Linked DNA regions of Marinobacterium aestuarii. The protein of the gene in region 1 interacts with the protein of each later gene in a pairwise test. Links are inferred from orthologs where the notes say so. Each region holds a gene or a part of one and is shown in the gene's direction. Other genes may lie near its edges.

Region 1 (5,140 bases):
AGCTTTTCCGCCGAAAATCAGAACGTACTAAGGGGCTGTTACGATGCTGGTAAGTGTATATCGCTACAATCCTGAGACTGACGATGCGCCTTACATGCAGGATATCCATATCGATATCCCCGGTGGCAAGGACATCATGGTGCTGGATCTGCTTCAGCTTCTGAAGGACAAGGACCCGTCCATGGCCTACCGTCGCTCCTGCCGTGAAGGCGTGTGCGGCTCAGATGGCATGAACATGAACGGCAAGAATGGTCTGGCCTGCATCACGCCGCTGTCTGCGGTGGTGGAAAAGGACAAACTGGTTCTGCGCCCGCTGCCGGGTCTGCCGGTTGTGCGTGACCTGGTGGTCGACATGGGTCAGTTCTACAAGCAGTACGAGAAGATCAAGCCGTTCCTGATCAATGATACGCCGGCACCGGCGATCGAACGTCTGCAGTCGCCGGAAGAGCGCGCTGAGCTGGACGGTTTGTACGAGTGTATTCTCTGTGCATGCTGCTCCACTGCCTGTCCGTCCTTCTGGTGGAATCCGGACAAGTTTGTCGGACCTTCCGGTCTGTTGCAGGCTTACCGCTTCCTGGCGGACAGCCGTGATACGGCAACCCGGGAGCGTCTGGCGGAGCTTGATGATCCGTTCAGCGTCTTCCGCTGCCATGGCATCATGAACTGTGTCAGCGTTTGTCCCAAGGGGCTCAACCCCACCAAGGCAATCGGCAAGATCCGGAATATGTTGCTACAACAGGCGACCTGATCCGATGAAAGAAAGCGGCACCGGTGGTGCCGCTTTTTTTTGTGTGTATAAAAATGGTCGCTGGCGGTGAGTTCGAGCAGTCGGAAAAAGGTCGGTCGGCTACAGCATAGAAATATGCATCGGTTGATTAAGTTTTTTTGTCGAATGCCACGCGGCTTTGATGTGTAAAGCCTGTTACAAAAGGCGTACAATACTGCCCCGCGTTTATGCGCTTTTTTGATAGGCGTGAGGCGACACAAAACGGTAACAAAAAGGTGGCATCCAGCGGATGTTACGGAAGGAAATGGTGCAACCTTTCGTGCTGGTGTACTCCTTGAGCCAGGGTGATCAAAGAATGCAAGATGGCGTAATGGAGCTGTTATGGAAGAATGCCCACCTATATGGTGGCAACCTTTCATACGTCGAACAACTTTACGAAACCTACCTTATGGATCCAAACGCCGTTCCCCAGGAATGGCGCGAAGAGTTTGACCGACTACCCAAGGTCGGCGAGCACATCTCTCAGGATGTGCCTCACTCACCGATCCGTGAACACTTCCTCTACCTCTCCAAAAACCAGGGTCAGTCCCGTCCGGTTGAAGTCAGCAGCGTCTCGTCCGAGCATGAAAAGAAGCAGGTGCGTGTCCTGCGGATGATCAATGCTTATCGCGTGCGTGGACATCAGGCTGCGGACATAGATCCGCTTGATCTGCACAAGCGTGAGCCGGTGCCGGATTTGGACCTGCGTTTCCACGAGCTGAGCGAAGCGGACTATGACACTGTGTTTCAGCTGGGTTCACTCTTCTTCGGCACCGAAGAAGCACCGCTGAAACAGATTGTCGAGGATCTGAAACGCACGTACTGCACCACTGTTGGTGCCGAGTACATGCACATTGTTGATACCCAGGAAAAACGCTGGCTGCAGCAGCGCATTGAGCCTGTGCGCAGCCATCCGGCGCTGGAAGTGCCGGAGCGCAAGCATATTCTTGAGCGCCTGACGGCGGCCGAGGGTCTGGAAAAGTACCTCGGTGCCCGCTACGCCGGCGCCAAGCGCTTTGGCGTGGAAGGCGGCGAAGCGCTGATTCCACTGATGGACCAGCTGGTGCAGCGCGCAGGTCGTGCAGGCGCCAAGGAAGTCATTATCGGAATGGCGCACCGCGGTCGTTTGAACGTGCTGGTGAACATTTTTGGCAAGAACCCCGCCGAACTGTTCGGCGAGTTCGAAGGCAAGAAAGTGATCACCACCTCAGGTGACGTCAAATACCACCAGGGCTTCTCCTCCAACGTCATGACCCCGGGCGGCGAAGTCCACCTGGCCATGGCATTCAACCCGTCGCATCTGGAGATCGTGTCTCCGGTGGTCGAAGGGTCGGTGCGTGCACGTCAGGATCGTCGTCAAGACTCTATCGGTAGCACTGTTGTGCCGGTGTCGATCCACGGTGATGCGGCGTTTGCCGGTCAGGGGGTGGTCATGGAGACATTCCAGATGTCCCAGACCCGCGCCTACAAGACCGGCGGCACCATTCACATCGTGATCAACAACCAGGTCGGTTTTACCACATCGCGCAAGGAAGACGCGCGTTCGAGCGAGTACTGCACCGATGTGGCGAAAATGGTCCAGGCGCCGATTTTCCACGTCAACGGCGATGATCCCGAAGCCGTCAGCTTTGTAACCCAGGTTGCCCTGGACTACCGCAACGAGTTCAAAAAGGACGTCGTTATTGACCTGGTGTGCTACCGCCGCCGCGGTCACAACGAAGCGGATGAGCCGTCTGGCACCCAGCCGCTGATGTACGCCAAGATCAAGGCCCAGAAAACCACCCGCGAACTCTATGCCCAGCGCCTGCTGGAAGCCGGTGTCATCGACGCCGACGAAAGCAAGGCGATGGAGCAGGAATACCGTCGCGCGCTGGAAAATGGTGATCATGTTGCCAAGGCGCTGGTGCTTGAGCCCAATACCGAGCTGTTTGTCGACTGGCGTCCGTACCTGGGCCATGAGTGGTCCTTCGAGTGCGACACCAGCGTTAACATGAAGCTGCTGCAGGAGCTGGCCAACAAGGTCTGCGAAACGCCGGAAGGCTTTGTGGTACAGCGTCAGGTGCAGAAGATCTATGAAGATCGCAAGCGCATGGCGGCGGGCGCAATGGCTCTCAACTGGGGCTTCGCCGAGACCATGGCCTATGCCACGCTGCTGGCGGAAGGCTACCCGATCCGCCTGACCGGTCAGGACGTGGGTCGAGGCACCTTCTCCCATCGCCATGCCGTGCTGCATAACCAGAAAGATGCCAGTTGCTACGTGCCGCTGAAAAATCTGGCGGAAGATCAGCCGAACATGACCATTCTGGATTCCTACCTGTCGGAAGAGGCGGTGCTGGCGTTCGAGTATGGTTATGCCACGACTATCCCCAACGCGCTGGTGATCTGGGAAGCTCAGTTTGGTGACTTCGCCAACGGTGCCCAGGTGGTGATCGACCAGTTCATCACCAGTGGCGAGCAGAAGTGGGGCCGTCTCTGCGGTCTGACCATGCTGCTGCCCCACGGCTTCGAAGGCCAGGGTCCGGAGCATTCCTCTGCCCGTCTGGAGCGCTTCCTGCAAATGTGTGCCGAGCACAACATTCAGGTCTGCACCCCGACGACGCCGGCACAGATTTTCCATCTGCTGCGTCGCCAGGTGGCACGTCCGCTGCGCAAGCCGCTGATTGTCATGTCGCCCAAGAGCCTGTTGCGTCACAAACAGGCGACATCGACGCTGGAAGATCTGGCCGAAGGCACCTTCCTGCCGGTGATCGGCGAAGTGGATCAGCAGGATGCCGCCAAGGTGAAGCGCCTGGTGCTCTGCGGTGGCAAGGTCTACTACGACCTGTACAACCGCCGCGCTGAACAGGGTCTGACCGATGTGGCCATCGTGCGCATTGAGCAGCTGTACCCGTTCCCGGAGGCTGCGCTGGCCGAGGCAATTGCCGGTTACACCAACCTGGAATCTGTCGTCTGGTGTCAGGAAGAGCCGATGAACCAGGGCGCCTGGTATTGCAGTCAGCACCACATGCGCAATGTGTTGCAGCGTCACAATCCGGCACTGCACCTGGGTGGTGTCGGACGTCCGCATGCGGCAGCGCCTGCGGTGGGCCATATATCGGTGCATATCGAGCAGCAAGACGCGCTGGTCAACGAAGCACTCAACGGTTAATGACAGGTCGTATCGCGGGATACGACCTTGCGGAGCACACAAGGAAACAACATGTCCATCGAAATCAAAGCCCCGACTTTTCCGGAATCCGTCGCAGACGGCACAGTAACGACCTGGCACAAGCAGCCTGGCGAAGCCTGTGCGGCCGATGAGCTGATTGTCGATATCGAAACCGACAAGGTTGTACTGGAAGTGGTTGCACCGGCTGACGGTGTCATCAAGGCAATCCTCAAGGGTGAAGGCGAAACCGTCCTCAGCGATGAAGTGATTGCTCAGTTTGAAGCCGGCGCTGCCGGTACCAGCGCTGATGCAGCACCTGCTGCTGACGCCGCCGCAGGCGACGCCGACAAGGTTGGCCCGGCTGCACGCAAGCTGATCGACGAAAACAACCTGAATGCCAGCCAGATTGCCGGAACGGGCAAAGGCGGCGGCATCACCAAGGAAGATGTACAGAACTTCATCAAGTCCGGTGCCAAGGCGCCCGCGGCGGCGGCTCCTGCAGCGCCTCAGGCGGCCAAGGCTGCACCTGCACCTGTCGCCGTCAGCGTTGCTGCCGGTGAGCGGGTTGAGAAGCGCGTACCCATGACGCGTCTGCGTGCCACCATCGCCAAGCGCCTGGTGGAAGCACAGCAGAGCGCGGCCATGCTGACGACCTACAACGAAGTCAACATGAAGCCGGTGATGGAGCTGCGCAAGCAGTACAAGGATCTGTTCGAAAAAGTACACGGCGGCACGCGCCTGGGCTTCATGTCCTTCTTCGTCAAGGCGGCTACCGAAGCGCTGAAACGCTTCCCGGCGGTCAATGCCTCCATCGACGGCAATGACATGGTCTACCACGGTTACCAGGATATCGGCGTCGCCGTGTCCACCGAGCGTGGTCTGATGGTGCCTGTATTGCGTGATACCGACAGCATGAGCCTGGCCGACGTCGAGTCCACCATTGCTGATTTCGGCAAGCGCGGCCGTGACGGCAAACTGGGTCTGAACGACATGCAGGGCGGCACCTTCACCATCACCAACGGTGGTGTCTTCGGATCCCTTATGTCCACCCCGATCCTGAACCCGCCGCAGACTGCGATCCTCGGCATGCACAAGATCCAGGAACGCCCGATGGCGGTCAACGGTCAGGTTGTTATCCTGCCGATGATGTATCTGGCGCTGTCATATGATCACCGTATGATCGATGGCAAAGAGGCTGTCCAGTTCCTGGTCACTCTCAAGGATCT
Region 2 (3,560 bases), 3.3 Mb from region 1 along the record:
AGGCATCGATGTCCAGCGTATCAATATCCTGCTTGAGCTTGTCGCCAAGGATCAGACCCAGGCTGTAGCTCAGCTTCTTGTCTTCGGTATCCAGCGCGTCAGCCTGTGCGGCCGATGTCACTGCGACCAGAGAGGCCATGGCTACTGCCAGAAACGTTTTTTTCATCCCAAATTCCCTACTGATAATGCTGAATGTCGTTGTTTAGTGACCGATTTAACTCTAAAGTTCACGCCATTACCACTGCAATTGCAGCACCCGCCGAGCAGGCACTGGCCCCGCCGCTGCCTGCACCAGAACCTGCAATACGGCCAACAGCCCAGGCTCTGGCTCGATACCTTCGCAGCAGAGGTACTGGCCAATGTTCTGCAGCAACAGATCCTCGCAGGCGACAGACGCCACCACCGGCCAGTCACGCCCGAGTGCAAACAGCCAGGCCAGCTCCACCTGCTCAGCGGCCAGTTCCGCCTGGCGCAGCGCCTGATAACAAAGCTCCAGTTCGGGCTCATGCTGACGCTGAGCCCGAACCCGGTAGCGCAGCAGACGCAGCGGCTCTGTGGTACTGTGCTGCCACTGCGACGCTTCACAGGTGCTCAGCTGTTCGGCCTGCAATGCCCGGCCTTCGGTCGCCAGCCAGCAGCAGAACAGCAAGCGGTTAACACCGAGCGACCATTCTTGCTGCAATTGCAGGCACGCCGATTCAACACCCGGCTTGGCATAGAGTTGCAGCGCATAGTCCCAGAGGTCGTTGTGCAGCTTCATCGGACGACTCCCGTATCGCCGGGAGACTGAGTTCGAGTGTATCCGTCTCGCGACAGCGGGCCCGTGATCAGTGCCATTGAATTAGTCTTAATCTCGACAGGTTGTTAAAATTCGCCACCATGATTCAGATATCCCAGCTTAACCTGCAGCGCGGCATCCAGCGTCTGCTGCATCAGGCCAACCTGACCATCCATCATGGATGGAAAACCGGCATCATCGGCGCCAATGGCGTCGGCAAATCAAGCCTGTTCAAACTGATCCTGGGCGAGCTGCAGCCGGATTCCGGCGACCTGCAGATCGCCGGCAACCTGACCATCTCACACATGGCGCAGGAGGTCACGTCGGTTGAACGCCTGGTACTCGACTATGTACTGGATGGTGATGCCCAGCTACGCCAGGTGGAGCGGGAGATAGCCGCGGCCGAAGCCGACCAGCAGCACCATCACCTGGGTGAACTCCACGCCAGGCTGGACAGCATTGACGGCTACAGCGCCGAAGCCCGCGCACACCTGTTGCTGAACGGCCTGGGCTTTATGCCCGGTGACGCCAGCCGCCCGGTGGGAGATCTGTCCGGTGGCTGGCGTATTCGTCTCAACCTGGCCCAGGCGCTGATGTGCCGCTCCGATATACTGCTGCTCGATGAGCCCACCAACCACCTGGATCTGGATGCGACCCTCTGGCTGGAACAGTGGCTGCGCCAGTACCCTGGCACTCTGCTGCTGGTATCCCACGACCGCGACTTTATCGACAATGTGGTCAGCCATATAGTGCATATGCACCACGAGCAGCTGGATCTGTACAAGGGCAACTACAGCGCCTTTGAGCGCATGCGTGCCGAACGTCTGTCACAGCAGGACGCCCAGTTCCAGAAGCAGCAGCAGCGCGTATCCGAAATAGAAAGCTTTGTCCGCCGCTTCCGCGCCAAGGCGACCAAGGCCAAGCAGGCCCAGAGTCGCCTGAAAGAGCTCGAGCGCATGGAGCTGATCGCACCGGCCCACGTGGACAGCCCGTTCAGTTTCCGCTTTACCCCGGCAGACAAAGTGTCCAATCCGCTGCTGACACTGCACAAGGCCGACTGCGGCTACGCCGGCAAACCGATCATGCAACAGCTTAATCTGTCCCTGGCGCCCGGCGCGCGCATTGGCCTGCTGGGCCCCAACGGTGCCGGCAAATCGACCCTGATCAAGACCCTGGTGGGCGACCTGCCCCTGCTCAGTGGCGAGCAGCGTGGCGGTGAACACCTCAAGGTCGGCTACTTTGCCCAGCATCAGCTGGAAGCACTGGACCTGGAAGCGTCGCCGCTACTGCATATCAAACGCCTCTCGCCTAAATCGAGCGAACAGCAGGTGCGTGATTTTCTTGGCAGCTTTGGTTTTTTCGGCGACGACGCCATGGAACCAGTCAAGCGTTTCTCCGGTGGCGAAAAGGCCCGCGTAGCACTGGCGCTGATCGCCTGGGAAAGACCCAACCTGCTGCTGATGGACGAGCCCACCAACCATCTGGATCTGGAGGTTCGCCACGCCCTTACCCTGGCGCTGCAAACGTTCGAAGGCGCGCTGATTCTGGTGTCCCATGACAGGCACCTGCTGCGCAACACCGTGGATGAGTTCTGGCTGGTGGCTGACGGTAAGGCTCAGCCGTTCGATGGCGACCTTGATGACTACCACAGCTGGCTGGGCGATCGTCGCCGTCAGGCGCCGGCCGAGGTTGAGAAAACGGATCTCAGCCGCGGCAACAGCGCCGCCGATCGCAAGGAACAAAAACGGCTGGAGGCACAGAACCGGGCCAAACTGAGACCCCTGCGCCAGCACATCGATAAGCTGGAACAGCAGCTCGAGCAGTGCGGCTCGCAACTGAACGAGGTCGAGACCCAGCTGGGTGACAGCGAGATCTATCAGGATGCCAACAGGGAAAAACTCAAAATCCTGCTGGGCCAGCAGGCCGACCTGACCCGCAAGTCACAGCAGATTGAAGCCAGCTGGCTGGAGCAGCAGGAAGCCCTTGAGGCGCTGGAGCAGAGCCTGGACGCGAGCGACTAGCAACCTTTCGGGCTTTGGCCGGCCGTAGCGAGGGAAAGGCCGACAGGCTGCCCTAACTCGCGCGCTGGCCGCCAAATACCTGGGTCACTTCCCCCAGCGCATCCCGTGACGCCAGTACATCCTCCATGGCTTCGCTGATCACGCCACGGCTCAAGCCCAGGGACTCAGTCAGCCCCGCCGGGATATTCTCGATGGGGCCATCGCTCAGGCCCTGCTCGCGCAACAGACGGTTACTCAGATGCACCAGGCGGGCATAGCCAGAGTGCTCGCCGTCATAATCGACCTCATTCTGACGCCGCACCGCCACGCACACCTCCGCCGGCACTGACCAGCTTTCGAGCAACCAGCTGCCCACCTGCTCGCGTGTGACGTTCAACACCTGCTTCTCGATATATTCAGTCCCCATATGCGGATTGGCCTCGATATAGCGTGACAGCAGCGAGAAATGCGGCGGAAAAAGGTGCGCCAAGACCAGATAACCAAAGTTGTGCAGCAGCCCGGCCAGATAGGCCAGCCCGGGTCGCAACCTTTCAGCCATCGGCATCTTGCGACATAGCCGTTCGGCCAGGGTCGCCGTATAAACCGCCTGCTGCCAGTAATCGGTCGCGCCCCGCGGTGTGTCGTTTGGCATCTGCAGCGTTTTGCCCAGCGCCACACCCAGTGCCAGATTGATCACCAGATCAAACCCCAGCACGCGGATAATGGCGTCTTCCAGCGAGTGCACCTTGCCAGGCACTGCATAATAGGACGAAGACGCCCAG

The links.
Region 2: the proteins of A8C75_RS07510 (region 1) and A8C75_RS21865 interact in binary tests that used the Escherichia coli proteins (3 or more experiments, as listed by UniProt). The link is inferred for Marinobacterium aestuarii from one-to-one orthologs.

Annotation. Positions count from the first base shown.
Region 1 is NZ_CP015839.1:1,680,265-1,685,404, forward strand. Bases 706-4,114 are described here. They hold A8C75_RS07510 (2-oxoglutarate dehydrogenase E1 component), read left to right. Parts: upstream 706-1,082; coding sequence 1,083-3,914; downstream 3,915-4,114. Other genes in these bases: A8C75_RS07505 (succinate dehydrogenase iron-sulfur subunit), read left to right, coding at 706-748; odhB (2-oxoglutarate dehydrogenase complex dihydrolipoyllysine-residue succinyltransferase), read left to right, coding at 3,966-4,114. In the rest of the region: sdhA (succinate dehydrogenase flavoprotein subunit), read left to right, coding at 1-31; more of A8C75_RS07505, read left to right, coding at 44-705; more of odhB, read left to right, coding at 4,115-5,140. UniProt on the Escherichia coli protein: E1 component of the 2-oxoglutarate dehydrogenase (OGDH) complex which catalyzes the decarboxylation of 2-oxoglutarate, the first step in the conversion of 2-oxoglutarate to succinyl-CoA and CO(2).
Region 2 is NZ_CP015839.1:4,967,655-4,971,214, forward strand. What follows is about bases 375-3,339. They hold A8C75_RS21865 (ATP-binding cassette domain-containing protein), read left to right. Parts: upstream 375-879; coding sequence 880-2,799; downstream 2,800-3,339. Other genes in these bases: A8C75_RS21860 (TIGR02444 family protein), read right to left, coding at 375-760; A8C75_RS21870 (HDOD domain-containing protein), read right to left, coding at 2,852-3,339. Also shown: A8C75_RS21855 (FKBP-type peptidyl-prolyl cis-trans isomerase), read right to left, coding at 1-166; more of A8C75_RS21860, read right to left, coding at 236-374; more of A8C75_RS21870, read right to left, coding at 3,340-3,560. UniProt on the Escherichia coli protein: Genetic data indicate it may be involved in ribosome assembly or function.